DNA from 4 places in the Methylobacterium sp. Leaf111 genome. Region 4 is predicted to be linked to each of the others. Evidence: riboswitches for the same ligand, from Rfam matches in the RefSeq annotation. Region 4 holds a riboswitch; each other region holds the start of a gene.

Region 1 (7,849 bases), on a different contig from region 4:
TGCTTGCTCCCTGGGAGGAGTGACTGCCCGGCGTCCATCATGAGGAAGTCCGATATGACTCAATCGAAATCGCGCCAGCCGGTCGTTCCGGGCTCGACGGGCTCTTATGCCGTCCTCCCCTTGCGCGACATCGTCGTGTTCCCCCACATCATCGTGCCGCTCTTCGTCGGCCGCGAGAAGTCGATCCGCGCCCTCGAGGAGGCGGTCCGCACCGACCGGCACATCCTGCTGGCGACGCAGATCAACGCCAGCGAGGACGATCCCTCGACGGACGCCATCTACAAGATCGGCACGCTCGCCAGCGTGCTGCAGCTCTTGAAGCTGCCCGACGGCACCGTGAAGGTGCTGGTCGAAGGCGCCGGCCGCGCCAAGATCGCCCGCTTCACCAAGTCCGACACCTACTATGAGGCCGAGGCCGAGACCCTCACCGACGAGCTCGGCGACAGCGTCGAGGCGGAGGCCCTTGCGCGCTCGGTCATCGCCGAGTTCGAGAATTATGTGAAGCTCAACAAGAAGATCTCGCCCGAGGTCGTCTCCGCGGTGACCCAGATCGACGAGCCCTCGAAGCTCGCCGACACCGTGGGCTCGCACCTCGCCATCAAGATCGCCGACAAGCAGGCGATCCTGGAGATCCCCACGGTGGCGCAGCGCCTCGAGCGCGTGCTGTCGCTGATGGAGAGCGAGATCTCCGTGCTCCAGGTGGAGAAGCGCATCCGGACCCGCGTCAAGCGGCAGATGGAGAAGACCCAGCGCGAGTACTATCTGAACGAGCAGATGAAGGCGATCCAGAAGGAGCTGGGCGACTCCGAGGACGGTAAGGACGAGCTGGCCGAGCTCGAGGAGAAGATCGAGAAGACCAAGTTCACCAAGGAAGCCCGCGACAAGGCGGTGGCGGAGCTCAAGAAGCTGCGCCAGATGTCGCCGATGTCGGCCGAGGCGACCGTGGTGCGCAACTACCTCGACTGGATGCTCGGCATCCCGTGGGGCAAGCGCTCGAAGATCAAGAAGGATCTCCTCGGCGCCCAGGTCATGCTCGACGAGGACCATTTCGGCCTCGACAAGGTGAAGGAGCGGATCGTCGAGTACCTCGCCGTGCAGCAGCGGGCGAACAAGCTCACGGGTCCGATCCTGTGCCTCGTCGGTCCTCCCGGCGTCGGTAAGACCTCGCTGGGCAAGTCCATCGCCAAGGCGACGGGCCGTGAGTTCGTGCGCATGTCGCTGGGCGGCGTGCGCGACGAGGCCGAGATCCGCGGTCACCGCCGGACCTATATCGGGTCGATGCCCGGCAAGATCGTCCAGTCGATGCGCAAGGCGAAGACCTCCAACCCGCTCATCCTGCTCGACGAGATCGACAAGATGGGTATGGACTTCCGGGGCGACCCGTCGGCCGCCCTGCTGGAGGTCCTCGACCCGGAGCAGAACGCCACGTTCAACGACCACTATCTGGAGGTGGATTACGACCTCTCGAACGTGATGTTCGTCACCACCGCCAACACGCTGAACATCCCGGCGCCCCTGATGGACCGCATGGAGGTGATCCGCATCGCCGGCTACACCGAGGAAGAGAAGCTCGAGATCGCGCGCAAGCATCTGATCCCGGGCGCCGTGAAGAAGCACGGTCTCGACGCCAAGGAGTGGCAGGTCGACGATTCCGGCCTGTTGATGCTCATCCGTCGCTATACGCGGGAGGCGGGCGTCCGCAACCTGGAGCGTGAGATCTCCAACCTGATCCGTAAGGCGGTGAAGGAGATCCTCATCACCAAGGTGAAGGCTGTCGCCGTCACCGAGGAGAACCTGCCGGTCTTCCTCGGCCCGCCGAAGTTCCGCTACGGCGAAATCGACGAGGAGGATCAGGTCGGCGTGGTCACGGGTCTGGCCTGGACCGAGGTCGGCGGCGAATTGCTGACGATCGAGGGCGTCATGATGCCCGGCAAGGGCAAGATGACGGTGACGGGCAACCTGCGCGACGTGATGAAGGAGTCGATCTCCGCCGCGGCGAGCTACGTCCGCTCGCGGGCCGTCGACTTCGGCATCGAGCCGCCGCTGTTCGACCGCCGGGACATCCACGTCCACGTTCCCGAGGGGGCGACCCCGAAGGACGGTCCGTCCGCCGGCATCGGCATGGCGACCGCGATCATCTCGACGCTGACGGGCATCCCGGTGCGCCGCGACGTGGCGATGACGGGCGAGGTCACCCTGCGGGGCCGCGTGCTCCCCATCGGCGGCCTGAAGGAGAAGCTGCTCGCGGCGCTCCGCGGCGGCATCAAGACGGTCCTCATCCCCGAGGAGAACGCCAAGGACATCGCCGAGGTGCCCGACAGCGTGAAGAACGGGATGGAGATCATTCCGGTCTCGCGGATGGACCAGGTGCTCCAGCACGCCCTGGTGCGGGTCCCCGAGGCGATCGAATGGGAAGAGCCGGCCCCGAAGGTCCGCCCGGTCATCGCCGACGACGACTCCGCGACGGTCATCGCCCACTGAGGTCGATGCAACTCTGACCCGAAACGAGGCCCCGGCAGGCATGCCGGGGCCTTTTTCATGCCCGGACCCAAAGGCCCGCCGGGGGAGGGGGTTGCGCGCCCGCCCGCGCGTCCGCTACGAAGCCGTCGCGCCGCGCGACGAAGGCCGGCGCTCCGGGCGGTTAGCTCAGTTGGTAGAGCGTCTCCTTTACACGGAGAGGGTCGGGGGTTCGAGTCCCTCACCGCCCACCATATCTGTCAGTGTGTTAGCTCGAATCTTTCATCTGGTCGCTTCCCAGAAATGCTGTTTGGGAAGCACATGGGAAGCATGCCTTCTCCCATTTCTCATTATTAAGGCCCCGGGGGTATGCTGAGTCATTAGCGCCTCCATAAGCGGTGCCGCAGCAAGGAGAATGAGAGCCATGAGCGGCATGTTCGATCCAGTTCATGCAGCGCATGCTATCGAACGAGTAAGTGCGGCCATCGAGTTCACCGCACCGACAAGCGGAAACGATTGGCTTGGCATATTCGACAGCCTCTGTGAGTGTTCTCGAATACTCGAGCTTCCAAAATTCGAAGACATCACGGCCTTTTTGCCTCAGGCCAGCGCGGTGCCGGGGTTGGTACCAAGTTTCACTATGAACGTTATGCCCGGCGCGCGATTTGTTCGGCAGTCATCCGAAGGAAAAGATTTGCAGGCGTTGTATGCTAATAGGTCCGCGGTCCAATTAGAGAGCACGCAATATATTCGGTGGGAAGGTTTTGAAGAGGTTTTAAAGGAAGTCGTTGATCGAGTGGTTTCGTCCTTCCCAGAGAGTGCCCAGATCGCTCAGGTCAGGTTGGATTATCTGGATAGGTTTATCGAGAGAGACGCGAGCGAGCCGCGTGCTAGCTGGCGAGAAGTTTTGCGTGAAGGCGACCACATCTCTCCCGATCATTTGGACCGCGAAACCGCATGGCATACCCACGTGGGCTGGTTTGAAGACGATGGTGAAATTGGTCGCCTGTTGCTCAACCTAAATGCTGATGCTTTTGCTGAGCCGGTGGACGCCGCACCCACTCCTCGTTCAATCGCAGTTTACTCCTTAGTTAGCTCGATCACGCCGGGCTCACTCACTCGGGAAACAGAAGCGATTATGAAGCGTTTTAATGTGCTCCATAACCGCTCGAAAATCGCTGTGCGTTCTATCTTGACGACGGGCATGCAAAGCCGCATTTCCATAGATATGGACGAGAGAACCGCATGAGCCCTCCGGCCCTTCCCATTCTCAACCAATCCGTCGATATGAGCGAGTTAGCTCGCGACGCGGCAGTGCATTACCGGTCCGCTATTTCTGGTCTGTCGCACCAGGTTGGGACAGAACAATCCAGCGGCGATTTTTCGGGTTACCCTAAATTCGATCGGTTTCGCCGTGAGACCCGTTCAGCGGAAAATGCCATTGTTTCGGTACGTGGACTGAAGCGTTACGGTGCAGGGTGGAATGGTTTCGGCGCCGAGGCACCACGCGAGGCCGCAATTCGAGATAGCCTTGAGTTTCTGAGTCGCACGAGCTCGGATGCAGTTTTCCAGGTCGACCTGGACGAGGATGGAGCTGTTAATCTCGCGGTTGACGTTGCTGACGTACGCATTTTGCTGACCTTCGAGGGTGATGGGCGAATCGCGTTATCGAGGCGGACTGCGTCAGCTTGGCTAGACATGGGCACTTATCCGATTCGTGGCAGCGTAGGTCGTGCGGCCCCCGATGTTGAACGTCTAATAAGCGGCGTATAGCGAAACGTCTTATGGCGAGTAGCCCGACGCCCTGCATGGCGTTCGCTCATCTCTTCGACGCTCAACAGCGGCCTACTTCGTTCGCTGCTACGATCGATGACCCGCCCGGCTCTTTCCGCTGCGAAATGCACGCGGTTAGCTCACGGTCTCAGGGAAATCCCGTCAGCAATCATGAAATTCTTGCTCGTGTTGTTATTGGCCCAAAAGGTTTAAAGGGGGATGGTCCCCTCGGTCTCGCAGACTCAGTCGCAAGCGAGATGTATAGGGCGGGGCTTTCTACTCTTCGTATTCCTGCAGATGGCAGTGCCGAAGATATTGCGAAGCTAGCTCGTTATCTAGTCCACCAGGCAGCCGCTTCTATTTCGGTTGGCGACGAAGCTTTCTGCGCGGGAGTGCTGGAATTTACCTGCGAAACCGTTCGGACTTTCTACGTTCCGCCTTGGACAATGCAGATGGTCGGAGCTTATGAATCTCCGGAGGTTGAGTATCCAAGCCACAGTGACGTTCTACAAGCTGTAAATCTTTTTCCATCGAAAAATCAGTCTAAGAACTGGGCTCGCAATTTCTTGTTTGACCAGGGCGTAAAATTTATACCCGCTGATAAATACGAGCGGGCAGATATTCGCGGTATCAGCTCACCCGGACGCTATGAGCCGCCGGTTTAAGTTCGGTCGAAGTGAGACCCCTCGAAGAAGCGTATGACTCGATGGGGTAATTCGGCATTCTCAATTCGAGGGTGAAATTCACTCTGGGATTTTTCGGCGGTGTGCCCTTTTAGGAAATACCCCCTGGGTGGGGGCGAACCGAGTTTTTTGTCTGGACAAGGTTTGTACGGCCCGTTCGCAGGACGGTCGCGCGTGACGCCCATTATTTTGACGGCGGCCGAGCCTCTTGCCCGGGGTGGGGGGCTAAAACCCGATTTTCTCTTAGAAATTGGCGGGGACGGCCTGAGTTTCAGCCTGCCCGGCTCAACAGGCGGCCAACCTGCACGGCTGACCAATCGCCTCCGCGAGCCGTTGGTACACGCCGGGCATTCAACTCCGCAGCAATCCTCCGGTGCGAGATGGTTCCGCTTGCCTGGATAGAGGACACCACGGGCAGGACGTTGGCCGCGAATGCGTCGGCCCCCGCCCGGTTCGCGCTGGCGCCCTTCGCCTGTGCCTCTAATAGGTTGGTGTGGTTGCCAAGGCGCACACCCTGCAACTTTTTAGCCGCGAGCGCTGCCTTTGTCCGGCTGGCGATCATGGCCCGCTCCTTCTCGGCCAACGCGGCGTAGACGTGCAGCATGAAGGGATCAGCGTCGGCCCCTAACTCGGCCACGATGAAGAGCACCCGCTGCGCCATCAGGCCGGCGATGAAGGCTACGTCGCGGGACAGGCGGTCCAGCTTGGCAACCACAACGGCGCACTTCGCCTTGCGGGCCGCAGCCAGGGCTGCCGCGAGTCTAGGCCGGCGCTCCAGCGCGTCGGCACCTTTTCCGGTCTCGACTTCCTCAAACTCCACGACCACCATGTAGCCGTTGGCCTGCGCAAACGCCTGGACGGCCGCGCGCTGCGCCTCGAGGCCGAGCCCACTCTTTCCTTGCCGGTCGGTGGAGACCCGGAGGTAGGCGACCAGGGGGCGAATGGCGTCGGGCATCGGTGTGTCTCGGGCTCCTGTGACAACACCATACGTCCGTATAGAGTTGTGCAATAGACGCGTAGCGAGGGTAATCGTGTCTGAGCGTCTAACTAGACTGAGTCTCGTGAGGGCGTGGCGTCGTCCTTCACCGTCCGCCCACGACCCTTTGCAGGTCCTCCGAAGGTCCGCTTTCCGGCAACCTGATGAACGAAGATGAACGACCACAATGGGTGGTTATGCGAAGGTCTGCTTTCGGGCCGAATTTTTGAAAAGCGGACGCTGCATAGCACCGAGGCAAACCTTCGTAAGTGCTGACCTGTAACCTTCCAGGCACACATCGTCGGAAAGCCTTTGCGTGCCATTGACGGCGGACGCTTTGATCGCGCTCCTTGTCCCCGACGGTTCCTCCCCGGAGGATCAAAAGGGAACGCGGTGAGGATGAGGTCCGAAAGGGCCTCCCCGAAGCCGCGGCTGCCCCCGCAACTGTAAGCGGCGAGCCCATCATCAACACGTCACTGGGTCTTCGGGCCTGGGAAGACGATGAGAGGGCGGTGACCCGCGAGCCAGGAGACCTGCCGTCAGTCGTGGTCACACGCGAAACGCATCGGGCGGGGTGTCCTGATGGGTGTCGAGGCGTTCGGCTGTCCTCACGACAGGCAAGCGCCCAGGCCTCGTTCGCGGTGACGTGCCACAGACGTCGCCCGAGGCTTGTCCCGTGTCCTCCCCCTCCCGAACCGCGTGCCTGCGCACGCTCGCGCTCGCCTGCGCCGCCCTGCCGGCTCCCGTCCTCGCGCAACAGGCCGCCGCGCCATTTGCGAACGTGCCCCGGGGAGGCGAGGCCGCGGTCTCGCTATCCGAACTATCGGTTTCCGCCACGGGCGTGCCGACCCCAATCGACCAGGTCGGTTCCAGCGTCACCGTACTTACCGCCGGCACGCTGGAAGCCCAGCAGCGCCGCACCGTCCCGGATGCCCTCCAGCAGGTCCCCGGCCTCAACGTCGTGCAGACCGGCGGCCCGGGCGGTCAGACCTCGGTATTCATTCGCGGCTCGAACTCGAACCACGTGAAGGTCCTTATCGACGGCATCGACGCCACCGATCCGTCGAACCCCAACGGATCGTTCGACTTCGGACAGCTTCTAACCGACGACCTCTCGCGTATCGAGGTGCTGCGGGGTCCACAGAGCGGCCTCTACGGCAGCGACGCCATCGGAGGCGCGATCTCCTTCACGACGAAACGTGGCGAGGGACCGGCCAGGGCGAGCCTGCGCATCGAGGGCGGGTCGTTCGGGACCTTCAACCAAAGCGGCAGGATCAGCGGGTCGGAGGACGGCTTCGACTATTCGGTCTCGATCCAACACTTCCGTGCGGCGGCGACCCCGGTGACGCCGCCGAACCTCGTCCCGCTCGGACGCCCGATCCATCCAAACTTCTACGACAACGAGACCGTTTCGGCGAAGTTCGGCTACCAGTTCACCGACACGTTCCGGGTCAACTCGGTCACGCGATTCATCAATTCGCGACTTCTGTTCACCGGCACCGACTTCAGCACCTTCCCGGCCTTCCCGGCAGCGTTCCGGAGCGCTGCCGACGTGCAGCAGGTCTTCACCCGCAACGAGGCCGAGTGGACGCCGTTCGCCGGCTTCCACAACCTCTTCGCCATCAACTACTCGAACCTCTACAACCGGCAGCAGGGCCCTCTCGACCCGCTGGCCACCCCCGACGCGACCACGGGATTGGGCGAGCGCACCCGCTACGAGTACCGCGGCGACTACCTGCTCTCGCCGGGCAATTTCGTCCTGTTCGGGGCGCAGCGTGACGAGGAGACCCTGTTGACCACCGACCCGAGCCCGTTCGGGGCCGGCAACCTGCGGGCACGCAACGGCAACACGGCCGGCTACGGGGAGGTGCAGCTGACGCCCTTCGAGCGAGCGTCGTTCGTGGCCAACATCCGCCACGACGAGAACGACGCCTTCGGGCCGGCCACCACCTTCCGCGTC
Region 2 (7,849 bases), on a different contig from region 4:
CCGCTCACACCGGGGGCGGCACCAACCCCCACCGGTCGCAGGCGCCCGTAGCTCAGCTGGATAGAGCACCAGACTACGAATCTGGGGGTCAGAGGTTCGAATCCTTTCGGGCGCGCCATTTCTTTCCGAAGCCTTTGCTGGGAAAGACAAATTCTCCACCTGACAGCGTGATGCGGATGCCGGCGGGACTCCGTCGCGCCGATGAGGCGTGGACGCGTCGGGCCCTTGGAGGCCCTTCCGCGCGCCCTATCTTCCCGCCCATGACAGAGCCCCCGGACGACAACCTGGATCACTACGCGCTGGGGTTCTACGCCCCCGGCAAGGGCCTGCGCCGGGAGGACTGCCCCTATGCCGAGGGCACGCAGGCGCACGCCCAGTGGATGGCGGGGTATGACGCCGCCATGAAGGCGGGGGAGGGCGCGTGATGGTCTTCCTCCGCCTCCTCCACGTCCTGCGCCTCTGGACCCTCCTGTCCGTCCCGGCCGGCATCGTGATCGGCAAGCTTCTCAAGGCGAACCGTCGGGCGACCACCCGGCCCGTGGACCGCCCGTAGGGGCGCAGCGGCACCGGACTCCATCGGGAAAAACGCGCGCCCGCGTCGGCGCCGGCCGGCGGCAGGGTCCCGTCGCCCCCGGCGCCCGCCCCGGGGACGGCCCGTGGGGGTAGGGGACAGATCGGAAAGGTTCGGAACACGTATGTCGCCACGTCTGACCGCCCTTTCAAGGCTCGTCCGCGCGGCGGCCTGGCTGAGCGTGGGAACCCTGGTCTGGCTCTCCTGGATTCCGCGGGATTGGGAGGCGCGCACCTCCCTGCTGGGTCAGGTCGAGCACGCCATCGCGTATGGCGGGACCGCCGGCCTGTTCGTCCTCGGATACGGTGCCGCGCTGCGCTGGTGGCGGATCGGCGTGCCGCTCACCGTCCTGGGGGTCGTCATGGAGATCGGCCAGCGCTGGGTGCCCGGCCGGACCGCGCAGGTCATCGACGCTATGGCCAGCGGATCGGGCGCGCTCCTCGGCGCGCTGGGCGGCACGATCGTCGCCCGCTATCTGCTCAAGCCCGAGCCCCCGTTCCGGTAGGGCGCGCCGGCTCAGCCGGACGCCCCGAAGGTTCACGCCTTCCGGGGTTCGGCGGGCGAGGCCTCGGACGTCCAGAGCAGCGAGGCCGCGACATAGGACGCCTCCACCGCCACGAGCATCCAGATCGCATCGGTCAGGACGATCGCGAGGGCACGCTGCTCCAGGGCCCCCTCGATACCGATCGCCACCGCCATCAGCGATACGATCACCAGAAGACCCGGCAGGCGCACGGCCTGGCTTGCGGCAGCTCCGAGCGAGGCAAAACAGATCAGAAGCATTTGCGCACCAACGACACCGGAAGGTAGACTACCTAGGTATTGAGAGGACACAAGCGGAAATAAACAGCACTTTTGTGCTTTGCACAATTTCAGCTGCACTGCGGTCGTTAGTCCATTATCAACCTTAGCACTCCGTGAGCGACCCAACACAGGAAGACGACCCAGGCTAGAGTCAGTCCGAACCTCAGCCCCAGGATCGTGAGGGTCGAGACCCCGTGCACGGCGCGGCCGAAGGCGGCCCGCCGCGGCGGGATCGCGGGCCCGTCGACACGCGGTTCGGGATCGTTGGTTTTCTCCAGCAACCGCTCGATGAAGAACCCGAAGGCGATCGCCGTCGCCCGCACGGGCCGTATCGCGCGCTAAGCCGTCGCTCAGCACCGACCGCGTCGCCCGCGCCCTCACGGCGCGCGGCACATCCGGTGCGGGCGCAGGCGACGCGGGAACGGAGCGTTCCCGAACGGAAAGTCCCGATCCACGGATCACGGCGCAGTCCGGACTGTTTCCGACTAGCCCGGCGGTCGCCGCCGGATCAGGCGCGTCGAACGGCGCCCCCGCCCGCGGCGTCGCGGCGGCGCCGGCCGGGCCTGCGCCCTCCGATCAGGCGCCCGGGTCCTGCTCTCCGAGGGATTTGCGGTACTGCCGTGATCGCGCCCTCCCCATGCTGTTTGAGGAGGGATGTCCCACGTGTCTGCTCACCGCCAACGCCCGGATTCGGCGGGGGTGTCGGAACCGGGCCGGGAGGGCGGTCGCTTCCTGAAGCCCCTGCGCGCGGCGCGCGGCCTATGCCGGCACCCGCTCGCCACTGTGGTCGGGGCCGAATACGACACTGTCCTCTCGCAGCTGGAGACCGGACGGGGACGGATCCCACCGAATTGCTACCGCGCCTGGGCGGCCGTCCGCGACGTCCCCGTCAAGGCCCTCGTCCGGGCCCCGATTCGCGTCGACGGCCCGTTCACCCACGCGATCCTGTTCGCGGACCACGACGCGGTGGCGGCGAGCGGCTGAGGCGACCCGCCCCCGAGCCCGTCCCCGGCGCCGTCAGGGACAGGCGGCGTCCTCCTGCGCCTGTGCGGCCGACTTCGGGGCGTTGCGGGCGCGCTCGGCCCGCAGCTCCCGCTCGGCCATCAGCCAGAACTCGACCTCGAACCCCTCGGGGCGGTGGTTGCGCTCCCAGATCTCATGGGCGCGCTCGCGGATCCGCTCGAAAGTGATCCCATCCTCGGACATCGTGCTCTCTGCTCCTTCAGTCTCGGTCACAGCGTCACAGCCCGGTTCTCCCTGCGGGGCCAACGCTCCACGGCGGGATTTGTCCCCCGATCCGCGCGAGGCTGCCCCGGTCGCCCCGTTCGCAGGGCAGGCTGCCGAACCCCGGGGGATTTGACGGCGGCGCCGGAAACGGCCTAGCTTACCCGCGACGGTTCCTCTTTAACGAGGATCAAAAGGGAACGCGGTGAGGGCGAGAGCCCGAGGCCGCGGCTGCCCCCGCAACTGTAAGCGGCGAGCTCCTCATCAACACGTCACTGGGTGAACGGTCCGTCAGGACCCGGGCCTGGGAAGACGATGGGAGGGCGGTGACCCGCGAGCCAGGAGACCTGCCGTCAGTCGTGGTCACACGCGAAACGCATCGGGCGGGGTGTCCTGGTGGGTGTCGGGGCGTTCGCTTGCCGCGAACGGACCGACCTCTTCGCGGTGACGTGCCACTCCGCGCGACTCGTCGCGTCAGCCGTCCCGTCGATGCCCGTCCTCGCCCGCAAGTCTTGCTCCCGCATGCTCCCTCCGGCCGCCCCGCGCGGCCCGGTGACGGCTGCGCCGCGGACACGCCGGCCCCGGGCCCCGCTTGCCAATTGTAATGTTATAACATTCAGTCTAGCGGAGACGGCAGGTCGGCCCCGACCGATGCCCGCGCCCTTGTTCGGTTGCCCCATGTCCGGTTGCCCCACGTCCAGTTACCCCACATCCCGTTACCCTATGCCCGTCGCCCCCATCCCGTCCCGAACCGCGAACGCGCGCGGGTCGCGGCAAGGCCCGACCTTGCCGTCGCGACACGTCCTGCCCCTGGCGGCCCTGCTCGGCGGCCTGCTGCCGATCTCCGCCGAGGCCGAGACCCGGGAGGTCCCCCCGGCCGTCACCCTGGATACCCTGGAGGTCGCGGGCTCCGGGCGGGGCGGCCCGGCGCCCGCCGAGGGGCTCAACCTGCGCAGCCCCGGCCGCAGCGCCAGCCGCCTCGGCCTGACGGCCCTGGAGACCCCCGCCAGCGTCGACGTGATCGCGGGCGAGACCACGCGGCTGCGCGGCCAGAACACGGTGGCGGAGGCCGTCACCCAGAACGCCACCGGCATCACCACGGTGGCGGCGCCGGGCAACGGCAACGGCGCCTTCACGGCCCGGGGCTTTTCCGGCCCGAACTCGATCCAGCAGCTCTACGACGGCACCCGCCTGTTCGTGGGCGCCGGCACCGTCACCTTCCCGTTCGACACCTGGAACGTCGAGCGCATCGAGGTGCTGCGCGGGCCGGCCTCCGTGCTCTACGGCGACGGCGCCATCGGCGGCGTGATCAATGTCGTCACCAAGAAGCCGGTCTTCACGCCCCTCAACGAGGCCCGCGCGGCGGTCGGCTCGGACGGTCTGGCGCGTCTGGCCCTGGATTCCGGCGGCCCGATCGGGGAGGCGCTCGCCTACCGCCTCAACATCAGCGGCAACCGGGCCGAGGGCTGGATCGCCCCGGACGGGAGCTTCCGCAACCTCGCGGTCTCGGGCGCCCTGACCCTGCAGGCGACGCCGGACCTCGCCGTCACCCTGAGCCATGATTTCGGCTATCAGGAGCCGGCCCGCTACTGGGGCACGCCCCTCGTCGACGGGCGCATCCGCGACGCCCTCCGGTTCAACAACTACAACGTCCGCGACGCCCAGATCCTCTGGACCGACAACTGGACGCAACTGCGCGCCGAGTGGACGCCGAGCGCCGACGTCACGGTCCGCAACACCGCCTACCGGCTCCAGAGCCGGCGCCAGTGGCGGGACGTGGAGCAATACGCCTTCAACCGCGGCACCGGCCGGATCGACCGCTCCGACTACCTCGAGATCTACCACCAGCAGGAGCAGATCGGGAATCGCCTCGACGCCACCTTCCGCGGCACCCTGTTCGGCTTCCGCAACGAATTCCTGGCCGGGTTCGACGTGAACCACATCGCCTTCCGGCACACCAACAACTTCTACTTCGACACCACCACCAGCGTCGATCCCTTCGCCTACGACCCGGGCCTGTTCCCGGCCGAGGGCCGCGCCCGGCCCGCCTACGCCACCAGCACGCGCCAGGCCTCGGTCTTCGCCGAGAACCGCCTGATCCTGTCCGACCAGGTCTCGCTCCTGGCCGGCGTGCGCTACGACGCGCCGGTGCTGCAGCGGACCGACCTCGTCACCGGCAACACCTTCGACCGCGACTTCCGGGCGCTGAGCTACCGCTTCGGCGCCGTCTACAACCCGACGCCGCTGCTGGCGCTCTATGCCCAGTACGCCACCGCCACCGATCCGGTGGGCAGCCTGATCTCCCTGTCGCAGAGTCTCGCCAACTTCCGGCTCTCCACCGGCGAGCAGGTGGAGGTCGGCGCCAAGGGCGTGGCCTGGGACGGCCGGGCCGAGTGGACGCTGGCCGGCTACCGCATCGTCAAGGACAACCTGATCTCGGCGGTACCGGGCCAGCCGACGCTCTCGACCCAGGTCGGGCAGCAATCCTCCCTCGGCGTCGAGGCGGCCCTGAGCCTGCACCTCTCCGAGGCCTGGCGCATCGACGCCAACCTGGCGCTGCTGCACGCCCAGTACGACACCTTCGACCAGGCGGTCGGCGGGGCGGTGGTGTCCTATGCCGGGCGCCAGCCCATCGACGTGCCGGAGCGCGTCGGCAACCTCTGGGTCACTTACGCCTTCGCCCCGGCCTGGGAGGCCCGGGTCGGCCTGCAGCACGTGGGCGAGACCTTCAGCGACTTCGGCAACCAGGCGAAGCGCCCGGCCTACACCCTGGTCAATGCCGGGCTCGACCACCAGGTCACGCCGGATTCGCGCCTGTCGCTGCGCGCCTACAACCTGTTCGACACGATCTACGCGATCAGCGGCAACGCGGTGAACGGGGTCGGCACCAACTGGCTGCTGGGCCGGCCTCGCTCCGTCGAGGTCGCCTACAGCGTCCGGTTCTGATGCGGGCCTCTCCGAAACGGGCCTTCCTGAAGCCCCTGAAGCGCGGGCTGATCCTCGGCCACCGCTGGCTCGGCATCGCCACGGGGCTGTTCCTCGCCGCCTGGGTGCTGTCGGGGCTGGTGATGCTCTACGTGGCGTTTCCGGCCCTGAAGGAGGCCGAGCGCCTGTCCCGCCTCGCGCCCCTCGCCTGGGACCGGGTCCTCCTCGGCCCGGACGCGGCCCTGGCCCGGGCCGGGCTCGACCCGGCCCCCGGCGGCCTCAGCCTGTCCATGCGGGGCGGGGCGCCGGTCTATCAGGTCACCACCCGCGACGACGCCCGGCACGTGGTCTCGGCCGAGACCGGGCAGGCCCTGGGCGAGATCGACGGGGCGGCCGCCCGGGCGTCGTTCGGCGAGGGCGCCACCGTGCGGGCGGTGACCCGCGACCCATGGACGGTGCGCGACCGCTACGACCCGGTGCGCCCCTTCCACGTGGTGGCGCTCGGGGACGCGGCCGGCACCGAGCTCTACGTCTCGGCCCGCACGGGCGCGGTCGTCCTCGACACCACCCGCCGGGAGCGCCTGTGGAACTGGCTCGGGGCGATCCCGCACTGGTTCTACCCCACGCCCCTGCGGGCGCGGGGCGAACTCTGGCGCGGCACCGTGCTGTGGGTCTCCGGCCTCGCCACCGCCGGGGTGCTGAGCGGCCTCGCCCTGGGGATCTGGCGCCTGCGCCTGTACCGGCCCTACGCCGCGGGGGTGAGCCCCTATCGCGGCCTCGGGCGCTGGCACCACCTCCTCGGCACCCTCGGGGGCCTGAGCCTCCTCAGCTTCGTGGCGAGCGGCTGGCTCTCCATGAACCCGAACCACTGGTTCTCGCCCCGCACGCCCCCGGCGGCCCTGCAGGCGGCCTATGCCGGGCCCCCGGCCGCGGTCGGCCGCGCGGCCCTCGACGGCCTGGCGCGGCCGGGGATCGTCGAGGTCCGGTTCACGCAGGTCGGCGGCCGGCCCGTGCTGGTCGCCGCCGATGCCCGGGGCCGCCGGGTCGCGGTCCCGCCGCCCACGGAGGCGATCTTGCGCGCCGCAGCCGCCCGCGCCTGGCCGGAGGCCCGCATCGCCGCGACCGAGACGCTGACCGCCTACGACGCCTACTGGTATCCCCACCACGACACCCGGCCGCTGCCGGTGCTGCGGGTGCGCTTCGACGACCCGGCCGCGACCTGGCTACACCTCGACCCCGAGACCGGCGCGCTCCTCGACCGCCTCGATGCCAGCGGCCGGCTCCAGCGCTGGCTGTTCGAGGCGCCCCACCGCCTGGACTTCGGAAACCTGTTCCAGGCCCGCCCGGCCTGGGACGCGGTGATGTGGCTCCTCAACGGCCTCGGCGCGACCATCGCCCTCTCGGGCGTGGTGCTGGGCTGGCGCCGCCTGCGGCGCAGGGCGCGGCTCGGGTAGGGGCGCCGCGCCCCCCCCCGCGACGCGATCTTCGCCGCCGGATCTTCCACGCCCGCGCCGACATCCTCGCGCCCTGCTCTTGAGGCCCGGACGCGCCTGTGCTGATCGATGGGCCGGACTCTTCGGATCTATGGCAACATGATTCCGACAAAGAGAGCGCTTTGTCACTATAGTCCATTGCCTCCAGGCAATAGAGGCCTCACCCTAGACTGATAAAGCGGCGACGCGGCAAAGCGTCGTCAGCGATCAGGGGGGAAGGGCATGGCTGGCGCGACGCTGTCGGGGGCAGTCTTTACCGATGCCAACGGCAATGGCACGCGGGACGCCAACGAGACGGCCCTCGCGGGCGTCTCGGTCGACCTGCTCGCCGCCGACGGGAGCGGGGCCGCCCTGGCGACGGTCCGCACCGATGCGACCGGGGCCTACGCCTTCACCGCTCTCGCCGGCGGCGCCTACGCGATGCGCTTCACGCCGGCCGCGGCCGGATACCGGGGCAGCGCCGGGACGACGAACGCGAACGGCCAGACGCTCGTCACCAACGTGAGCGTCCCGAGCGACGCGAAGACGACCGTCGACGAAGGGTTCTACAAGACCGGAAGCATCGCGGGCATCATCTTCAACGACACGAACGGCAACGGCGTCTTCAACGCGGGCGAAGTGCTGACGAACGGCGTCTCGGTCGATCTGTACAACGACATCGGCGTCCTCCTGGCCAGCACGACGTCGAGCAACAAGGACCCCTTCAAGCCGGGCACCAACGGGGTCTACAGCTTCCAGAACCTCGCCCCGGGGACCTATACGGTCGCGGTGACCGCCCCGGACGGCAAGGTCACCAGCGGCGTGACCACGCTGAAGGAGGTCGTCACCAGCG
Region 3 (7,849 bases), on a different contig from region 4:
GGACGTTGTAGGCGGTCATCCCACCATCCCGAGGCAGCCGCTCTAAGCTTTTAGCGATGCGGACCAAAGTGGGCGCTGCCAGATGAGAATGTAGCGGGATCTGCGTGGTCTCAGACACGGCCTATATTAGAATTGCTTCAGATTTGAAGTGCTCTAAGTGTGTGTTTTAGAACACGTTTTTGGCTTGCATCGTAATCCGCGAGCGGCAATGAAATGCGTACTGCGCCGCTTGAGGCGCGCCTCTATGCGTGTCCCATGCCTAGCCGATCCCCCCTCCTTGTCCTGCTTCTTGCCAGCACTGCCCTCACCGGAACGGCGACGGCTCAGCAAAGCGTGCAGCTGGACCAACTCTCGGTCGAAGGAACAGTGTCTGGGCCCCCGCTCGGTGGCAGTGGCGCCAACCTCAGCGGCGGTGATGGCGGCACGGCCGCCACCAGCGGCGGCGGAGGCGGTCCCTCGGGGATCACAGGCTACACCGCGCGGGTCGCCACGGCCGCGACGAAGACCAACACCCCGCTGGTCGAGACCCCGCAATCGATCTCGGTCGTCACACGCGAGGAGTTGAACGACCGCAACGTCCAGACCTTTGCCGAGGCGGTAGCCTACGTCCCAGGTGCGGTCTCGGCGCGGTCTGGCTACGACCCGCGCTTCGACCAGATCTTCATCCGCGGCTTCGACGTGCTCACCAACCAGGGCCTGTACCGCGACGGGCTGCGCATCATCGGCAGTGGCTTCGCCTATCCGAAGACCGAGCCCTACGGCTTGGAGGCGGTGACGATCCTGCGCGGACCAGCCTCGGGTCTCTACGGCCTGGGCTCGCCTGGCGGCATCCTCGATGTGACCTCGAAGCGCCCTGTCTTTACCCCCTTTGGTGAGGTGCAGTTCCAGGCCGGCAGCTTCGACCGTTTCCAGGGCAACTTCGATGTCGGTGGTCCGATCGAGGGGTCGGGCGGCACGATGGCCTACCGCCTCACTGGCATACGACGTGAGGCCGGCAGCTTCATTGGGCTCGGCACCAACGATGACATGCTCAACATCGCACCGGCCTTCACCTGGAAGCCCTCGGCCGACACCACCTTCACGTTCCTCAGCGAGTACCAAGTCCGGAACGTTCCGGCGACGACGTTCTTCTACAACGACCCCGGCTTCCGGGCGACGAACTTCTACATGGGCGATCCGCGCTTCGCTGGCCTTGACCAGACCCAGTACCGGGTCGGCTACGCCTTCGAGCACAAGTTCACGCCGGACCTGATCTTCCGTCAGAACTTCCGCAACTACGGCGTCTTCCTCTCCGGTAAGTACGTCGACATCACCTCCATCAATGCCGAGCGGACGATCGGCGCCCGGGACAACGGCTACATTCGCTCCGGCATCGTCCAGCAGACCTTGGATAATCAGTTGGAGGCGCATTTCGCGACCGGCCCCGTCGCCCACACGCTCGTCGGAGGCATCGACTACGCGCGCTACAGTCTGACCAGCCGCTTCGGAAGCTACTTCGGCGACAATGTCGCGGTCCCGGACCTCAACCTGATCACCCGCAACTACGGCCAGCAATTCATCGCGACACCGGCCCTTGGAGCCGCCGCGCGTCAGACCCAGGATCAGGTCGGCGTCTACCTCCAGGACCAGGCCAAGTTCGGCGATTTCATCCTGACCGTGAACGGGCGCTTCGATCAGGTCTTCCAGGACAATCGGGCCACACCCGACGCGACGGTCTCACGCCAGGACAACAGTGCCTTCACCGGCCGAGTTGGGTTGGGCTACGTCCTGGCACCCGGGCTCGTGCCTTATGCCAGCTACGCCACCACCTTCACTCCACAGGTCGGCCTCGATCGGAATGGCCAGGCCTTCAAGCCTGCCACCGGCGACCAGATCGAGGCCGGCGTAAAGTACCTGATCCCCGGCACCAACATCCAAGCCGCTTTTGCCGGCTTCGACATCGTCCAGTCGAGCATCCTACGCACCGACCCAAATGCTATCGCCTTCTCGTCGGCCACGGGGGCTGTGCGCTCCACCGGCTTCGAGGCCGAGGCAACGGCCAATATTGCGCCGGGTACCAACCTGACGATCGCCTACACCCACGTCGACATCCGGTTCCAGAGCGGTACCGCCCTCAATGGGAACGGCGAAGCCGTATCTACCGATGGTAACCGGGTCTCGGGCATCCCTGGCGACACCTACGCTTCGTTCGTGACCTATGCCTTCCCGCCCTCGTCGGCCCTGCGCGGTCTCCAAGTCGGAGGCGGTATCCGCTATATCGGGACGAGCTTCGCGGACGACCTGAACACGGCACGCAACACCGCGGTGACCCTCTACGACGCGCTCGTGGCCTACGACTTCGCCGCCCTGGATCCGCGCTACAGAGGGTTCCGCGCCCAGGTGAACGCCTACAACATCTTCGATCGGCGATATCAGACCTGCTCGTTCGGCTTCTGCAACCGGAACGAGCCAGCCACAGTTCTCGGCAGCCTGATCTACCGGTGGTAAGCGAAGCTACGCCTTGGGCTAACCTTCCAAAGGTATGCTCGGGGTCTAGAGCAGGTGCAGCGGCGACGCCCATTGTTTCGTCGCCCGAAAGCAGACCGGCGACTGTCCACCCAACCCGGTCGTTGGCCTCTGCCTCGACAGCCCGGGAGCGGACCTTCCGAGGGCCGGGAGTGGGCCCAGGGAACGGGGTCCATCCGTCAGATTTCCTCCGCTAGAGATACTTGAGCCAGGCGATATCGCGACGTGCCGCCTTGAAGCGCGAGAACCATGCTGTCGGCCAGTACAAGGGTACGACCAGCCCAACGTACCAGGCCAGCACCCAGCCATAGTTCCCCACGCCGAACACGCTGCCCTGCGTCGGCCCCCAGATGGCGGCGGCACCGTGATACAGGAGCCGCAGGATCGTCAGGTGGAGCAGGTAGAAGAACATCGGCGCACCGCCAAACACCGCCAAAGCCGCGACGACTGGGGCGTCGCGCATTCGTTCAAGCGCGACGAGGAGCAGCGCCCCGATCCCAAGCGTCAGCAGCAGGAATAGCAGCGAGGGGGGATACTTCGTGAGCGAGACGAAGCTTATCGTGGTTCGAAGCGCGTCGCCCTCAACGACGAACCAGGGCTTGTCGCCGTAGCCGTACGCCAGACGCAGGACCAAGAAGGCGACGAGCATCCCGCAGCCGAGGACCAGGAACCGGCGCTCGCGGATGCGTGTCTTTATGCCGGGTAGGAACCACGGGCCGACCGCGTAGCCGAGCACGATCACGCCGATCCATGGGAGCACCGGATAGGTCGTCTTGGCGACCAGCCCGAACGGCAGCGCGATGACGTCGCGCTGGTGCAGCATCGCCCAGACCGCAAAAAACGGTTGGGCAGGCTGGATGTGGATCGGGTCGAGGAGGTTGTGGCCGCAGACGATCAGCAGTCCGACCGCGAGGAGGACAGGGCATGGAAGGTCGACCAGTGCCGCCAGGACGATCATGCAGACGCCGATGCACCAGATGACCTGCAGCCAGAGCGTCGGACTGGCCACGCCCCAGTACAGCTCCGACAGGTAGAGGACCTCCAGCGCCATCAGCACGAGCCCACGCTTCAGCAGGTAGGCCCGTGTCTCCGCCAGCGTGTGCCGGGTACCGAACAAGTACGCAGCCACGCCGGTCAACGCGATGAAGGTAGGCGCGCATAGGCTGACGACGAGCCGGGCCAGGGCCACGGCCGGCAGGGTGGTCCGGGCATCGACCGGGTCAGCCACGGGCACGTGCAGGAACCAGGTCTCCCGCAGGTGGTCGAGGAGCATCAGCACCATCACCAGCCCGCGCAGGGCGTCGACGGAGGCGATGCGTGCGGTCGTGGCCGATCCCTCCGTCGACGCCCCCGGCATTCCCGGATGCACGCCCATCAGAACCGCGCCGTCATGCTGACGGTGACCCGCCTCGGCTCGCCGACGCCGACCCAAAAGCTGTTGTAGGAACGCTCGTAGTAGGCCTCGTCGAAAATGTTGTCGATGTTGATCCCGAAGCGCAGGTTCTCGTAGCGGTAGTAGGCCAGCGCGTCCGTCAGGACGTAGCCCGGCAGGCGGAAGCGCTCGTTGCCGCTGTCGCCGAGGCGCGATCCGACCGCTCGAAAGCCTCCTCCAAAGCCAAAGCCCTTCCAATTGCCCGCCTGGACCTCGTAGATGCCGAGTAGGCTGCCAGAGTGGCGCGGGATGTTGAGGAGCGGCGAGCCGACTCTTAGGACCTCGTCACGGGTGACCGCCGCGTCGATGAAGGCGTAGCCCCCGATCACCCGGAACTCCGGCGTGACCTGCCCGACGAGGCTGACGTCGAAGCCCTCGCTGCGCACGGCGCCGGCGGCGATCTGGAAGAAGAAGTCCGCTGGGTCGGTGGTCAGCACGTTCTGCTTCTCGATGTGGAAGGCGGCCGCCGTGACGCTGAGGCCATCGAACAGGTCGAGCTTGGCCCCGACCTCGTAGGCGAACCCGGTCTCGGGCGCGAAGGGCCGGGACGCGCTGTCGAAGCCAGTGTTGGGGCGGAACGAGGCGGCGACGTTGCCGTAGAGCGCCAGGAACGACAGCGGCTGGTAGACGAGCCCGGCGCGGGGCGAGAACCCGGTGCGGTCCTGCTCGGTCCGCTCGTTCGCGACCTTGTCGCGGAAGGTCTGGTTGTAGAAGTCAGTCCGGTTGCCGATCAGCAGCTTCCACTCGGGGCTCAGCGCGATCTGGTCCTGAAGGTAGACCGCAGTGTTCCCGACATTCTCGCTGGCGCTGTAGCGGCGCGTGAAGGGGGGCTTGGGCTGGCCGTAGACCGGGTTGAACAAGTCGATGGCGAACGGGTCGAGGCGCGGAGTCGAGCGCTGCAGGTTCTCGGTGCTGTTGTAGCGTTCGTGCTCCAGGCCGAGCAGCAGGGTGTGGGCGAAGGGCCCGGTCTCGAAGCGGCCGACGAGTTCGGCCTGGCCGATGGCGACGCCCCAGGTGAAGTCGTGCTGGCGGAACTCCCGCAGGAGCGTACGCCCGTCGTCTAGGATCCCGGTCGCGCCGGTCTGCAGGCCGGTGAGGCTGCCGGTGTTGAGATGGGTAGCGACCCGCAGCTGCCAGTCGGCGTTGAAGGCGTGCTCCAACCGGACCTGCAGGATGCCGGCCTCCGATACGGAATCGTCGCCTGGCTCGCCGAAGAACCGCGAGCGCGGAACGAGGCCGAGACGATTGTTCACCGCGACGGTGCCCCGGTCGAAGGTCTGGCGGTTGCGCAGGTACTGCGCCTCGAACGTGATCTTGGTGTCGGGGGTGACCTGCCAGCTCACCACCGGCGCCAGGAGCACCCGGTCGCCGTCGACGAAGTCGCGAAAGCTGTCCTGGCGGGCAAGAGCGCCGTTGAAACGGTAGAGCACGCTGCCGTCCCCGCTCAGCGCGCCGCCGGCATCGACCGTGGTTCGCGCGGTTCCGAAGCTGCCGAACAGCGTGCCCATCTCGACGAAGGGACGCGCCACCGGCTGCTTGGTCAGGATGTTGACGGTCCCGCCCGGGTCGCTACGACCATAGAGGGCACCGGCTGGGCCCTTCAGCACCTCGATGGACTGGACGTTCTGGGTGTCGGGCGCGCCGTTGTAGCCGCGGGCAACATTGAAGCCGTTGAAGAAGATGTCCTGCGTGGCGAAGCCCCGCACCGAGTACAGGGCGAGGTTCTGGGCGCCGAAGTCGTTCTGCTTGCCGACGCCGGGCACGTAGTCGAGGGCGCGCTCGACCCTGGTAGCGGCGGTGTCGACCAGGACCTCCCGGGGCACCACGTCGACCTGCTGCGGGACGTCCCGTCGCGGCGTCACCGTCTTGGTACCGCTGTAGAGCTCGGGCACACGATAGGTCGGCGCGGCCGTGTAGGTCCCCTCGACGGAGAGCGCATCAAGCACGACGGCGGTCTCTCCAGAGCGCGCTCCCTGGGCCGCGACGGCGGTGGGGATCGCGCAGGACAGGGCCAGTGTGAGCCAAAACGGATTCGATGGACGACGGGACAAAGCGGACGGCCTCGGCAGTGGCACGTCACCGCGAACGAAGCCGAAGCACACGCGACGCGCAGGCTCCCGCACCCGCCGGGGCACCCCGCCCAGCGCGTTTCGCGTGTGACCACGACTGACGGCAGGTCTCCTGGCTCGCGGGTCGTCGCCCTTCACCGTCTTCCCGAGCGAGGTGGCTCAGTGACGTCGGTGGTGAAGGGCTCGCCGCTCACAGTTGCGGGGGCAGCCGCGGCATCGGGCCAAGACCCTCACCGCGTTCCCTTTTGATCCTCCGGGGAGGAACCGTCACGGTCGGGGTAGCATGCGCAGCCCCTGGCCCGTCAACGGACCGCGAGCGATGGATCGGACGTTGTGCCCTGCCGGCGACACTTGTCCGCAGGAACCTGTCATTCGCCCGGCCAGGCCAGGATCTCGACCTGCTCGGGCGGCAGGGTGCGCCACCAGGCATCGGGCGCCCTGAAGGCCTCGTAGGTGAACCGAAGAACGGCCTCGGGCTGGCGGTGCGAGGGATCGATGCGACCGCGCTCCTCGTTGCGGGCCGTCAGGACCTCCCACGGCACGTCGAACACCTTCCACGCCACGACGAGCCCGTGACGGGCCACAATCCCGAGTTCGCGCTCGAACACGGGCCTGGTGAGATGGGTGTCCGCCAGCACGACGCTGAAGCCGTGCGCCAGGGCGGCCTCCAGGGCCGCCTCCTTGACCCGGTGCAGGACGTCCCGGGCCGCATCGTCATGGGAGCCCTGCCGGAGTTGCCAGTAGACCTGCCGGTCCGGTGGCCAGAGGGCCTGCCGGAAGTCGTCAAGTGTCAGGTGGACCCAGCCGTCGAGGGGATCGAAGCGGCGGGCGTAGGTCGTCTTGCCCGAGCCCGGGCAGCCGATCAGGCCGACCACCCGCCGGGATCGGCCCTCACGATCCATGCCGGGTACGGACGACGTCACGATCAGGCCGTCGCCTCGGCATCCTCGTCGTCGCCGACCGATGCCTCGATGATCTCCCCGCGTAGGTAGCGCCCCTGAGCCTCGGCGACGCGTCGCGCGCCCTGGGCATGACGGCTCGACACGGTGCCCCCTGGCGTCTCGGGCTCGCTGCGCTTAATCGCCACGAGTTCCGGGTCACCCCAACGGTCGAGCAACGCCTGGAACGCTTCGTAGCGTTCGGCATCGAAGGCGATGCGCTCGCCCATCATGTCCTTGTAGGGGTGGGCTGGATGAAGGCCGGCGCATGGGACCCAGCCGGCCGGGATCGGCGTCGTGGCCGCATGCGTCCGGCCGCTGCGCAGAAGCTTGGGCAGCACGTGCGTGTGCGGCCCTTCCGGGCTGGTACCGCCGGGACCGGGTATGGGAGCGTAGACTTCCACTCGTCCGATCCGCGCCAGGAACACCCGGTGCGGGCTCATGGCCACGAGATGTGGCCCGATGGGATTGGCGTGGTCGAACAGCGGCATGCCGGTTCCGGCCCGCAGCCGTGCGATTGCCTCCGGGTCGCGCGCACGCACGCAGGCATCGACGGCCGAAAGCCCGAGGCCGAGATCGAACAGGATACCGTCCCGGTCCTCGACCCGGGCGGCCTCCCTGTCCGGCCCGAGCTCCGTCACCACGGTCCTGCGGTTCATCCCGCAGGTCGCCTCCGGCAGGCAGAGGGCGAGCGCGTGGTTCCAGCCCGAGGCCACCGCGGTCTCGTATGCGACGGGCCGTAGGTCGGAGCTCGGGGTCAGGGCGATGGCCCCGCGCGCGGTCGCCATTCCCAGGCGCTCGTCCGGAAGGGGCAGGACGGCCTCCTCCGGATCGCGCATGAACTCGGCGATGGCGCCGAAGCTTCCGAGGCTCCAGGCCGTGCCCGGATCGGACAGCGCCTCGCG
Region 4 (7,849 bases):
TGCTCGCGGCCGGGGTCGTGTAGCCGGTCGCGACCCGGCCCCGAACCGCCCATTCCGGGGTCGGCCGATAGACCAGGGCGAGTTCGGGCGCGACGTTGAGGAAGCTGCGGTTGGCATCGGCGACGGTCGTGGTCACGCCTGAGGCCGAATAGGCGTAGGCGACGTTGCGTCCCGTGATCGCGGTGTTCTCCGCGCTGACGCCGACGACGCCGGTCCATTGGTCGGAGAGCGCCACCTCGGTACGGGCCCGCCCGCCGAGGTTGGATTGGACGGCCTCTTGGTTCCCAATGAGCGCACCGAGCAGCGGACCACCGCCGGGCGCGCGATTGAAGGTCGTGATGTGGTTGTCGATGGTGTTGTAGGCCAGCGCCACGTAGCCCACCGCGGGCAGCCCGAACAGATCGTAGCGCCGGGTCAGGTCCGTGAGGAAGTTCCAGGATGGATAGGAGCCGCGCGAGGAGGTCGTATAGAAGGGCTGGTTGAAGTTGCGCTCGTCGAAGCCGAGCTGGGTGCGCCAGGTCGTCTGCGCGTCGATGTCGTGCTCCCAGCGCAGGGCGACGATGGTGCGCCGGTCGTCGCGCCCGAACCCTGCCTCATCGGCGGTGACGCCCACCGTCCGGCCGAAGGCCCCATTCACGAAGAGGTTCGTCAGGGTACACCCCGGCGCCGCCAGCGCCGCCGTGCCGCAACCACGCTGGTAGGGATTGATCTGATACTGGTTCAGGGAGGACCGGGCCGGCAGATTCGCACTGAGCGTGTTGTTGATCACCTTCAGGGTGAAGCGGTTGTCCGGCGTCGGCGTGTAGCTGGCCAGCAGGTTGACCGTCTGCGTGTCGTAGGAACCGTGATCCTGGTAGCCGTTGGCACGGACATCGCTCGCGAACAGGCTGATCTCGACGGGGCCGCTGACGCCGCCGACCGTGAAGTAATTGCTGAGGTAGCCGAAGCTGCCCGCATCGGTGCCGATCTCGAAGCCGTCGATCTCGCGGCCCGTCCGGGTGCGGAAGGCGAGCGCGCCGCCGGTGGCGTAGTTGCCGAAGAGCGCCGATTGCGGACCGCGGAACACGTCGATGCGGCCGTAGGCGCGCGGATCGACGAGGTCGAAGCGTGAGGCGCCGTCCGGCTGGGTCAGGATGAAGCCGTCCTCCAGCACGACCGTATTCTTGATCACGCCGGTGGAGCGGGCATTGTTGCCCCGGATGGAGATCACCACGTCGCGCCCGCCATTGCCCTGGCGCACGGTCACGCCGGGGCTGTTGGCCAGAACCGACCCGATGCTGGTGGCCGGACGGTTCTCGATGATGCCGTCTCGCCCGAGGCTGGTGACGACCTCGCCGACGGGGCGGTCGATGGGTGTCGGTGCGGCGGCGGGCGAGAGGGCAGTCCGACCCCGCCCCTGTCCGGCGCCACCGCCCTGGCCCTCGACGGAGAGCTCTTCCAGGGTCACGGCCTGACCGGCGGTCTGGGCCTGCGCCATCGCGATCGCGAGCGGGCTTGCGCCGAGAAAGATCGCCAGGGCGCGCATGGGCCGGCGGGCGCTTGGGTACGGGAACATGGGGAAAGCTCGACGGATCGGGGAGGACGCTGCGCAGGCACGCTGCGATGAGGAAGGGTGGTTCGGCGATCAGACGAGGTGAGGCGGAGCCCGGGGCTGCCCCAGGCAACGGGACGGAGGCCGTGTGCGCGTGGGAGGGGGGATCGGCCACGATACCGGATGCCAGTGCACGCTCCGTATGGCGGCCGGGCCCGATGGCAGCGTGGGGAGGGCGACCCCTGCACAGCACAACTGGCACAGGGCGCATCCCGGGTGTGCCGGGGCGGGCACCCCCACGTTCGAACGGACCTCCTCGCCCCCATCGACCGCAGGGCCGCAGAGAATGGGATTGCGCAGCGGATCGGACATCGCCGCGAGCATGCGCAGGGCCGCCGCCGGCGCGAGCGCCTGTGTCCAGAGCGCGAGCGCGATCAGGACGACGCCGAGGATGCCGCGGCGGCCGATCAGCAGGGGAAGGATGGGGTGCACGGGAACGCCGCCCGTTTCGGCTGCCTCAGGTCCTCGCCTGGGTTCGCAGCGCCTGCAGGCCGAGGTCGAGCAGCAGCATGCCGAGGATGACGAGCCCGGTCAGGGGGAACAGGGCCCCGAGGACGAGGACGATCAGGGTCACGCCGGCCGCGACACGCCGGTCGCGTGGCCACGGTGGTACGCCGAGGCGACCGGCGGGGCGCCGCTTCCACCACATCGTCGCGGCGGTCACGGCGAGCAGGATGGTCGCCAGGCAGAAGGCCAGCATCGCGAACTGATTGGCTCGACCCCAGTGCTCGCCCTTGTGGAGGCCGATGCCGTACTGGATGGCGCGGGCGACCCCGCCAAGGTCCGCGAACCGGACGTCGACCAGCGGCGTGCCGGTGTACTGGTCGAGGGAGATCATCCGCTGCCCCGTCACGTCCTTCGGGTAGGCGGCCGCGGCGTAGACGCCGGTCTCCCCCGACGGCAGGGAGACCTCGAAGCCGCGCGGCATCCTGAGGGCTCGCAGGATGTCGACGGCGCGCGCGAGCCCGATGGTGGGGGTGGCGGCCGGCTGCGAGGTCGGAAGCGGAGCGTCCTCCATGGCCCATCCGGTGGTGGTGAGCATCTCCCGCATGGGCACGGTCGACACGGGCTTGTTGGCCCAGAGGGCGCTGGGCTGCCCGACGCCGGCCGCGTTGGACCAGGTGCGCAGATGCTGGCCCCACCAGGCCGACCAGGGCAGCCCGGTCAGGGCGAGGAAGAAGATTCCGGCCCCGGCGACCAAGCCGGTGACGGCGTGCAGGTCGCGCCACCACACGCGCCTGCGCGGCGTGCCGCGGAGGCGCACGACCCCGCCGCCCTGCTGGCGCGGCCACCAGAGATAGAAGCCCGTCAGAACCAGGATGATCGTGAACCCGGCCACGACCTCGATGAGTCCGTTGGCCACCGGTCCGAAGTAGGCGAGGCTGTGCAGGCCTCGCACCACCATCATGAACTCGTCGTCCCGGGCGACCCGGTCCAGCACCGAGCCGTCGTATGGGTTGAGATAGACCAGGATCCTGCGGGATCCCTCGGCCATCGTCACGACCGCGGAGGCGGACGGATCGGCGGGCTCGGTCAACGAGACCGGTACGGCGGTCGGCACGGCCTCGGAGGCGTTGAACAGCAGGACGTCCACACCCACGGGCGAGCTCGCCTGCACGGCGACCCTTGTCCGGTACGCGAACAGGGTCGCGTTGACCTCGTCCTTGAACAGGTAGAGCGAGCCGGTGACCGAGAGCAGGATCAGGACGGGCAGGCAGAGCAGGCCGGCGTAGAAGTGCCAGCGCCAGACGGCGCGATAGACGGCATCCTGCATCGGGCGGGCAGAAACGACGGCGCGGAAGGCCGTCGCGTCACCCTGGAGGGACTGAGACATGGTTGGGGGTCCGGCACGGAGCGATCTGGGACAAACGGATCGATCAGGCGGTCGGCGGACCTCGGGGACTGACGGATGGATCGGGCGGCGCCCGTGCGGTTCCCGGGTCTCCGGTCCGCCAGGCGCGGAGCACCGCATCGCCGGGCGACCAGCGCACGGCGACGAAGGCGAGAACCAGAACGGGCACCATGACGGCTTGCACCAGGGTGCAGCACGAATGACGACAGGGCAGTGCCGCGTCCGCCGGAGCGTCCGTTCCGGCGTGTTCGGCACAGATGATGGTGTTGAAGCTCAGCTGGGGCACGGGCGCCATGGAGCCCAGCAACGCCTGCAGGCAAAGCGCGTAGAGGACGGTCAGGGCGATGACCGCACGGCAGAATCCCCAATCTGGCCGCCAAGTACGCATGACAGCCGCGTAAGCTGTGGTTCCACGCTTCGTCAACATGGCAAAGTCATCTCACAGACTTTCACCCGGCATGTGATCTAGAACCGCCCCGCCAGGGTCAGGCGTACCGCCGTCGGCTCGACGGGGTGGAAGTGCCGGTCCGCGACGCCGTCCGCCGCCTCGCCGGGCAAACGGGAGGTGTAGAAGTAGGTGATCTGATCGGCCTGGGCGTTGGTCAGGTTCAACACGTCGAGGGACAGGCTGATTCCGTTGTCGAAGTTGTAGCCGACCCGCCCGTTGACCAGCGCCGTCGGGCGCGAGCGCACCGAATTGTCCTCGATCAGCGGCCGCGGCCCGAAGTAGCGCAGGCGCATCGCTCCGAACCAGCCCGGCCCCTCGCCGAAGGTGAAACCGGCCGAGGCAATGGTGGTGGGCGCCTCCGGGACCCGGTTGCCGACGGGGTCGTGATCCGCGAAGCGGGCATTCGTCACCGTCAGGTCCCCCTCCAGGGAAAGCCAGGGCGTCACTGCGTAGCGGTTGGTCCATTCGACGCCGAAGCGGCGGGTGGGACGGCTCGGCTCGGTGGTGCCGCTGTCGCCCTGGAACAGGTTCTCGGAGGCGAAGTCGAGCTGGAACAGCGTCACCGCCGTCTCCAGCCCGGCGAGGCTGCGGTTGCGCAGGCCGATCTCCGAGCCCGTCGAAGGCACGAGGAAGGGCGAGCGGCTGATGTTGAAGAGCGGGCTCGCCGGATCCACCGTCGCGGTGACGCCGCGGGCATCGTTCGAGTGGAAGCCGCCCCCGTAATTCACGAACACCTCGGTGTCGAACCAGGGTCCCAGCACGAGGCCGAGCTTCGGGTTGACGATCCCGTCCCGGGCCGTGCCGGAATTGGCCGGCGTGTCCGAGCGGACATCGGCGGAGAACCCGTCGGCGCGCACGCCGACGCTGGTGCGCAGCCAGTCGGTCCAGCGCATCCGGCTCTCGACGTAGAGGGCCGCGCTCGCCTCCAGCACCCGGTCATCGAGCACGGTCGAGCGGGTTTGCCGCGCCGTGGTGTTGAACAGGCCGACCCGGATGGCGTCGGTGCGGGTCTGGAGGCCGATCTCGTTCTCCACGGCCAAGCCGAACAGGGTGCCCTCGACGGTGTGGCTGACCTCGCCGCCGCCGAGCACCCGGCTGTCGCGCTGGCGGAACTGGTCGCCGTTCACCGGATCGTTGAGGAAGTAGGTGAAGTCGTTGAACAGGTTCATGCCGTAGCGGATGACGTAGCCGCTCGCCCGGGTGATGCCGGCGTCGCTCGTCCGGCTCCAGCGGCCCGAGAGGGAGAAGCGGCCGGTGTCGCCACCGTCCGTGGGATTCAGGGAGCCGAAGCGGCCGATGATCCCCTCCGCCACGGCGCGCTCCGGGATCTGGTTGGTGGCGTTCCACTTGGCCCAGTAGGCCATGCCGGTCAGCGCGAAGCCGTCGAGGGCCGTGCCCTGGCTGTAGCGGACGACGGCGTTCAGCTTGGCGAGGCGGTCGGGCACGTCCCAGGGGCCGTCATAGGTCTGGGCCTCGCCGGCCACGAGCAGGTGGCCTTCGCCGAGGGGCGCGGAGGCGATGCTGAGGGCGCGCTTGTAGCCGAAGCTGCCGAGCGACGTCAGCGCGAGGTTGCGCGCGACCGTGTCGAGATAGTCGATCCGCACCGAGCCGGCAGAGGCGAAGTCGCCGTCGCGGACGAAGTAGGGTCCCTTGTGGAATTCGACCGCGCCGACGAGTTCCGGGATCAGGAAATTCAGGTCGGCATAGCCCTGGCCGTGAGCGTGGGTGCGCATGTTCACCGGCATGCCGTCCACGTGAAGCGCGATGTCGGTGCCGTGGTCGAGGTTGAACCCGCGCAGGAAGAACTGGTTGGCCTTCCCCTCCCCGGAATGCTGGGTGACGATGAGGCCGGGCACGCTCTCGAGCGCCTCGCCGGGCCGGGTGATCGGCCGGCTGTTGAGTGCCGCCCCCGAGATCACGCCGGCGCTCGCCGCATCGACGCTGCGGAGGCCGCCGCCGATGCCGGTGACGCCGCCGACGAATCCCGCATGGGCGGCTGGCCCGCGGCCACCGCTGGCCGGGGCCTCGGCGGTCACGGACAATTCGGCGAGGTCCGCCTGCGCAGTCTCGGCGAACGCGTCCGGAATCCCGGCGCCGTAGGGCAGGAAACCGGCGCAGGCGCCGAGGAGCCAGGATCGGGCGGTGGGCCGTGAACGGGGAAACGATCGAGAACGGGAGGACGACATGGGACCTCGGGCGACGTCTGTGGCACGTCACCGCGAACGAGGCCGGCCCGGATGCCGCACGGCATCCGCCCCGACACCCACCAGGACACCCCGCCCGATGCGTTTCGCGTGTGACCACGACTGACGGCAGGTCTCCTGGCTCGCGGGTCACCGCCCTCTCATCGTCTTCCCAGATGTCGAGACACCCAGTGACGTGCTGATGAGGAACTCGCCGCTTACAGTTGCGGGGGCAGCCGCGGCGTTGGAGCAAAATTCCTCACCGCGTTCCCTTTTGATCCTCCGGGGAGGAACCGTCCGACGCCAGGAAGCCCGACACGCGGCGACGGCGTCAATGGCCACGCGGGGTTTTCGGGCGGGTGTGCCCGGCAGGCGACAGGCGTCGGGCGTCAGGGTCGGTCATCCGGTTTCCGCGCCGGCGCGCGCCGGCGGCCCGTGCCGGCCAGGACGGCGCCACCGGCCGCGAGGCCGAGGAGGATCCATTTCAGGGGAAGGCGCTCCGCGCCCTCGCTGCGCTGGGGCGCGGTCACCATGTGGCCCGGCGGAAGCTCCACGCCGGGCTTGCCGTAGGCCTGCGCGTCGGCGATCTGCTCGGCCGACACGGCCCATTCGGCGCCGATCTGCCGGTCATGCGCCATCAACGCGAGGCCGACCGCGAGGCCGACGGCCGCCGCCGCGAAGATCCTCACCGGCGTCCGCATCTCCCCCGCTCCCGTCTTCCCCGCTTTCCAGCGGCCGATCCGGCCCGAGGGTTAGGCGATCGACCCGCCGTCCGCCAGGGACCGGGGCCGGAGAGGAAGGTCCCGATTGTCCGCATTGCGGCCTTGAACGGTTTTAACCCGGTCTTCATCGGCTCTGCAAAAAACGCATGGGACCCCTAACGGCATGACTGGCCTGCGTTTTCGCGCGATTGAGCGCGCACTGTGCATCGCGATATCGCTGGGGCGAGACTGCTCCGCTTCGCGGCCGATCGTCGGCCATGCGAGCCCTGCCCCTCAGGACCCCGTCATGGATCATCCGGTCGCGACCCCGAAGCGCTCCTCCGCGGCTGGCGGCTGGGGGGCCCTGAAAAGTTGCGGCAAGCACCTGCTGGGAAGCCGGGCGCCCCTGTCGGGTGCGCGCGCGATGCTGAAAGCCAACCAGCCCGACGGCTTCGACTGTCCCGGCTGCGCCTGGGGCGATCCGGCGCACGGGTCCTCGTTCGAGTTCTGCGAGAACGGCGTGAAGGCGGTGTCCTGGGAGGCCACCGACAAGCGCACGCCGCCGAAGTTCTTCGCCAAGCACACCGTGAGCGCGCTGCGCGGCTGGACCGACTACGCCCTGGAGGGCGAGGGCCGCCTGACGCATCCGATGCGCTACGACGCGGCCAGCGACCGCTACGTCGCCACGACCTGGGACGCCGCCTTCGCGGAAATCGGCGCCACCCTGCGCGGGCTCGACCACCCGGACCAGGCCGAGTTCTACACCTCGGGCCGCGCCTCGAACGAAGCCGCCTACGTCTACCAGCTCTTCGCCCGGCACTACGGCACCAACAACTTCCCCGACTGCTCCAACATGTGCCACGAGGCCAGCGGCATCGCCCTCCAGGCGGCCATCGGCGTCGGCAAGGGCACCGTGCTGCTGGAGGATTTCGAGAAAGCCGACGCGATCTTCGTCGTTGGGCAGAACCCCGGCACCAACCATCCGCGCATGCTCGGCGACCTGCGGCGGGCGGCCCAGCGCGGCGCGAAGGTCGTGGTGTTCAATCCCGTGCGCGAGCGCGGGCTGGAGCGCTT

What was found. Region 4 has a riboswitch for cobalamin ahead of ASF41_RS15445 (TonB-dependent receptor). Riboswitches for the same ligand answer to the same signal wherever they lie in the genome.
Region 1: another riboswitch for cobalamin. It lies ahead of ASF41_RS11295 (TonB-dependent siderophore receptor); the one in region 4 lies ahead of ASF41_RS15445 (TonB-dependent receptor).
Region 2: another riboswitch for cobalamin. It lies ahead of ASF41_RS05725 (TonB-dependent siderophore receptor); the one in region 4 lies ahead of ASF41_RS15445 (TonB-dependent receptor).
Region 3: another riboswitch for cobalamin. It lies ahead of ASF41_RS11265 (TonB-dependent siderophore receptor); the one in region 4 lies ahead of ASF41_RS15445 (TonB-dependent receptor).

What each region holds. Positions count from the first base shown of each region.
Region 1 covers NZ_LMNE01000015.1:33,835-41,683, reverse strand. The annotation lists gene lon (endopeptidase La) at 55-2,481, shown strand; tRNA gene ASF41_RS11305 (tRNA-Val) at 2,636-2,711, shown strand; gene ASF41_RS23700 (TIGR04255 family protein) at 2,882-3,706, shown strand; gene ASF41_RS24780 (hypothetical protein) at 3,703-4,230, shown strand; gene ASF41_RS24775 (hypothetical protein) at 4,266-4,895, shown strand; gene ASF41_RS11300 (recombinase family protein) at 5,185-5,868, opposite strand; cobalamin riboswitch at 6,233-6,445, shown strand; gene ASF41_RS11295 (TonB-dependent siderophore receptor) at 6,566-7,849, shown strand, end outside.
Region 2 covers NZ_LMNE01000004.1:19,571-27,419, forward strand. The annotation lists tRNA gene ASF41_RS05690 (tRNA-Arg) at 42-118, shown strand; gene ASF41_RS05695 (Rmf/CrpP family protein) at 261-425, shown strand; gene ASF41_RS26425 (hypothetical protein) at 425-553, shown strand; gene ASF41_RS05700 (hypothetical protein) at 696-1,076, shown strand; gene ASF41_RS05705 (hypothetical protein) at 1,109-1,354, opposite strand; gene ASF41_RS05715 (XRE family transcriptional regulator) at 2,075-2,359, shown strand; gene ASF41_RS05720 (DUF2934 domain-containing protein) at 2,393-2,581, opposite strand; cobalamin riboswitch at 2,753-2,969, shown strand; gene ASF41_RS05725 (TonB-dependent siderophore receptor) at 3,323-5,545, shown strand; gene ASF41_RS05730 (peptidase) at 5,545-6,978, shown strand; gene ASF41_RS05735 (SdrD B-like domain-containing protein) at 7,240-7,849, shown strand, end outside.
Region 3 covers NZ_LMNE01000015.1:22,556-30,404, forward strand. The annotation lists gene ASF41_RS11255 (TonB-dependent siderophore receptor) at 256-2,487, shown strand; gene ASF41_RS11260 (DUF1624 domain-containing protein) at 2,699-3,880, opposite strand; gene ASF41_RS11265 (TonB-dependent siderophore receptor) at 3,880-5,799, opposite strand; cobalamin riboswitch at 6,091-6,290, opposite strand; gene ASF41_RS11270 (AAA family ATPase) at 6,375-6,908, opposite strand; gene ASF41_RS11275 (DUF6925 family protein) at 6,932-7,849, opposite strand, start outside.
Region 4 covers NZ_LMNE01000034.1:70,945-78,793, forward strand. The annotation lists gene ASF41_RS15430 (TonB-dependent receptor domain-containing protein) at 1-1,555, opposite strand, end outside; gene ASF41_RS15435 (PepSY domain-containing protein) at 2,049-3,425, opposite strand; gene ASF41_RS15440 (hypothetical protein) at 3,469-3,870, opposite strand; gene ASF41_RS15445 (TonB-dependent receptor) at 3,909-6,077, opposite strand; cobalamin riboswitch at 6,185-6,387, opposite strand; gene ASF41_RS15450 (hypothetical protein) at 6,464-6,775, opposite strand; gene ASF41_RS15455 (FdhF/YdeP family oxidoreductase) at 7,083-7,849, shown strand, end outside.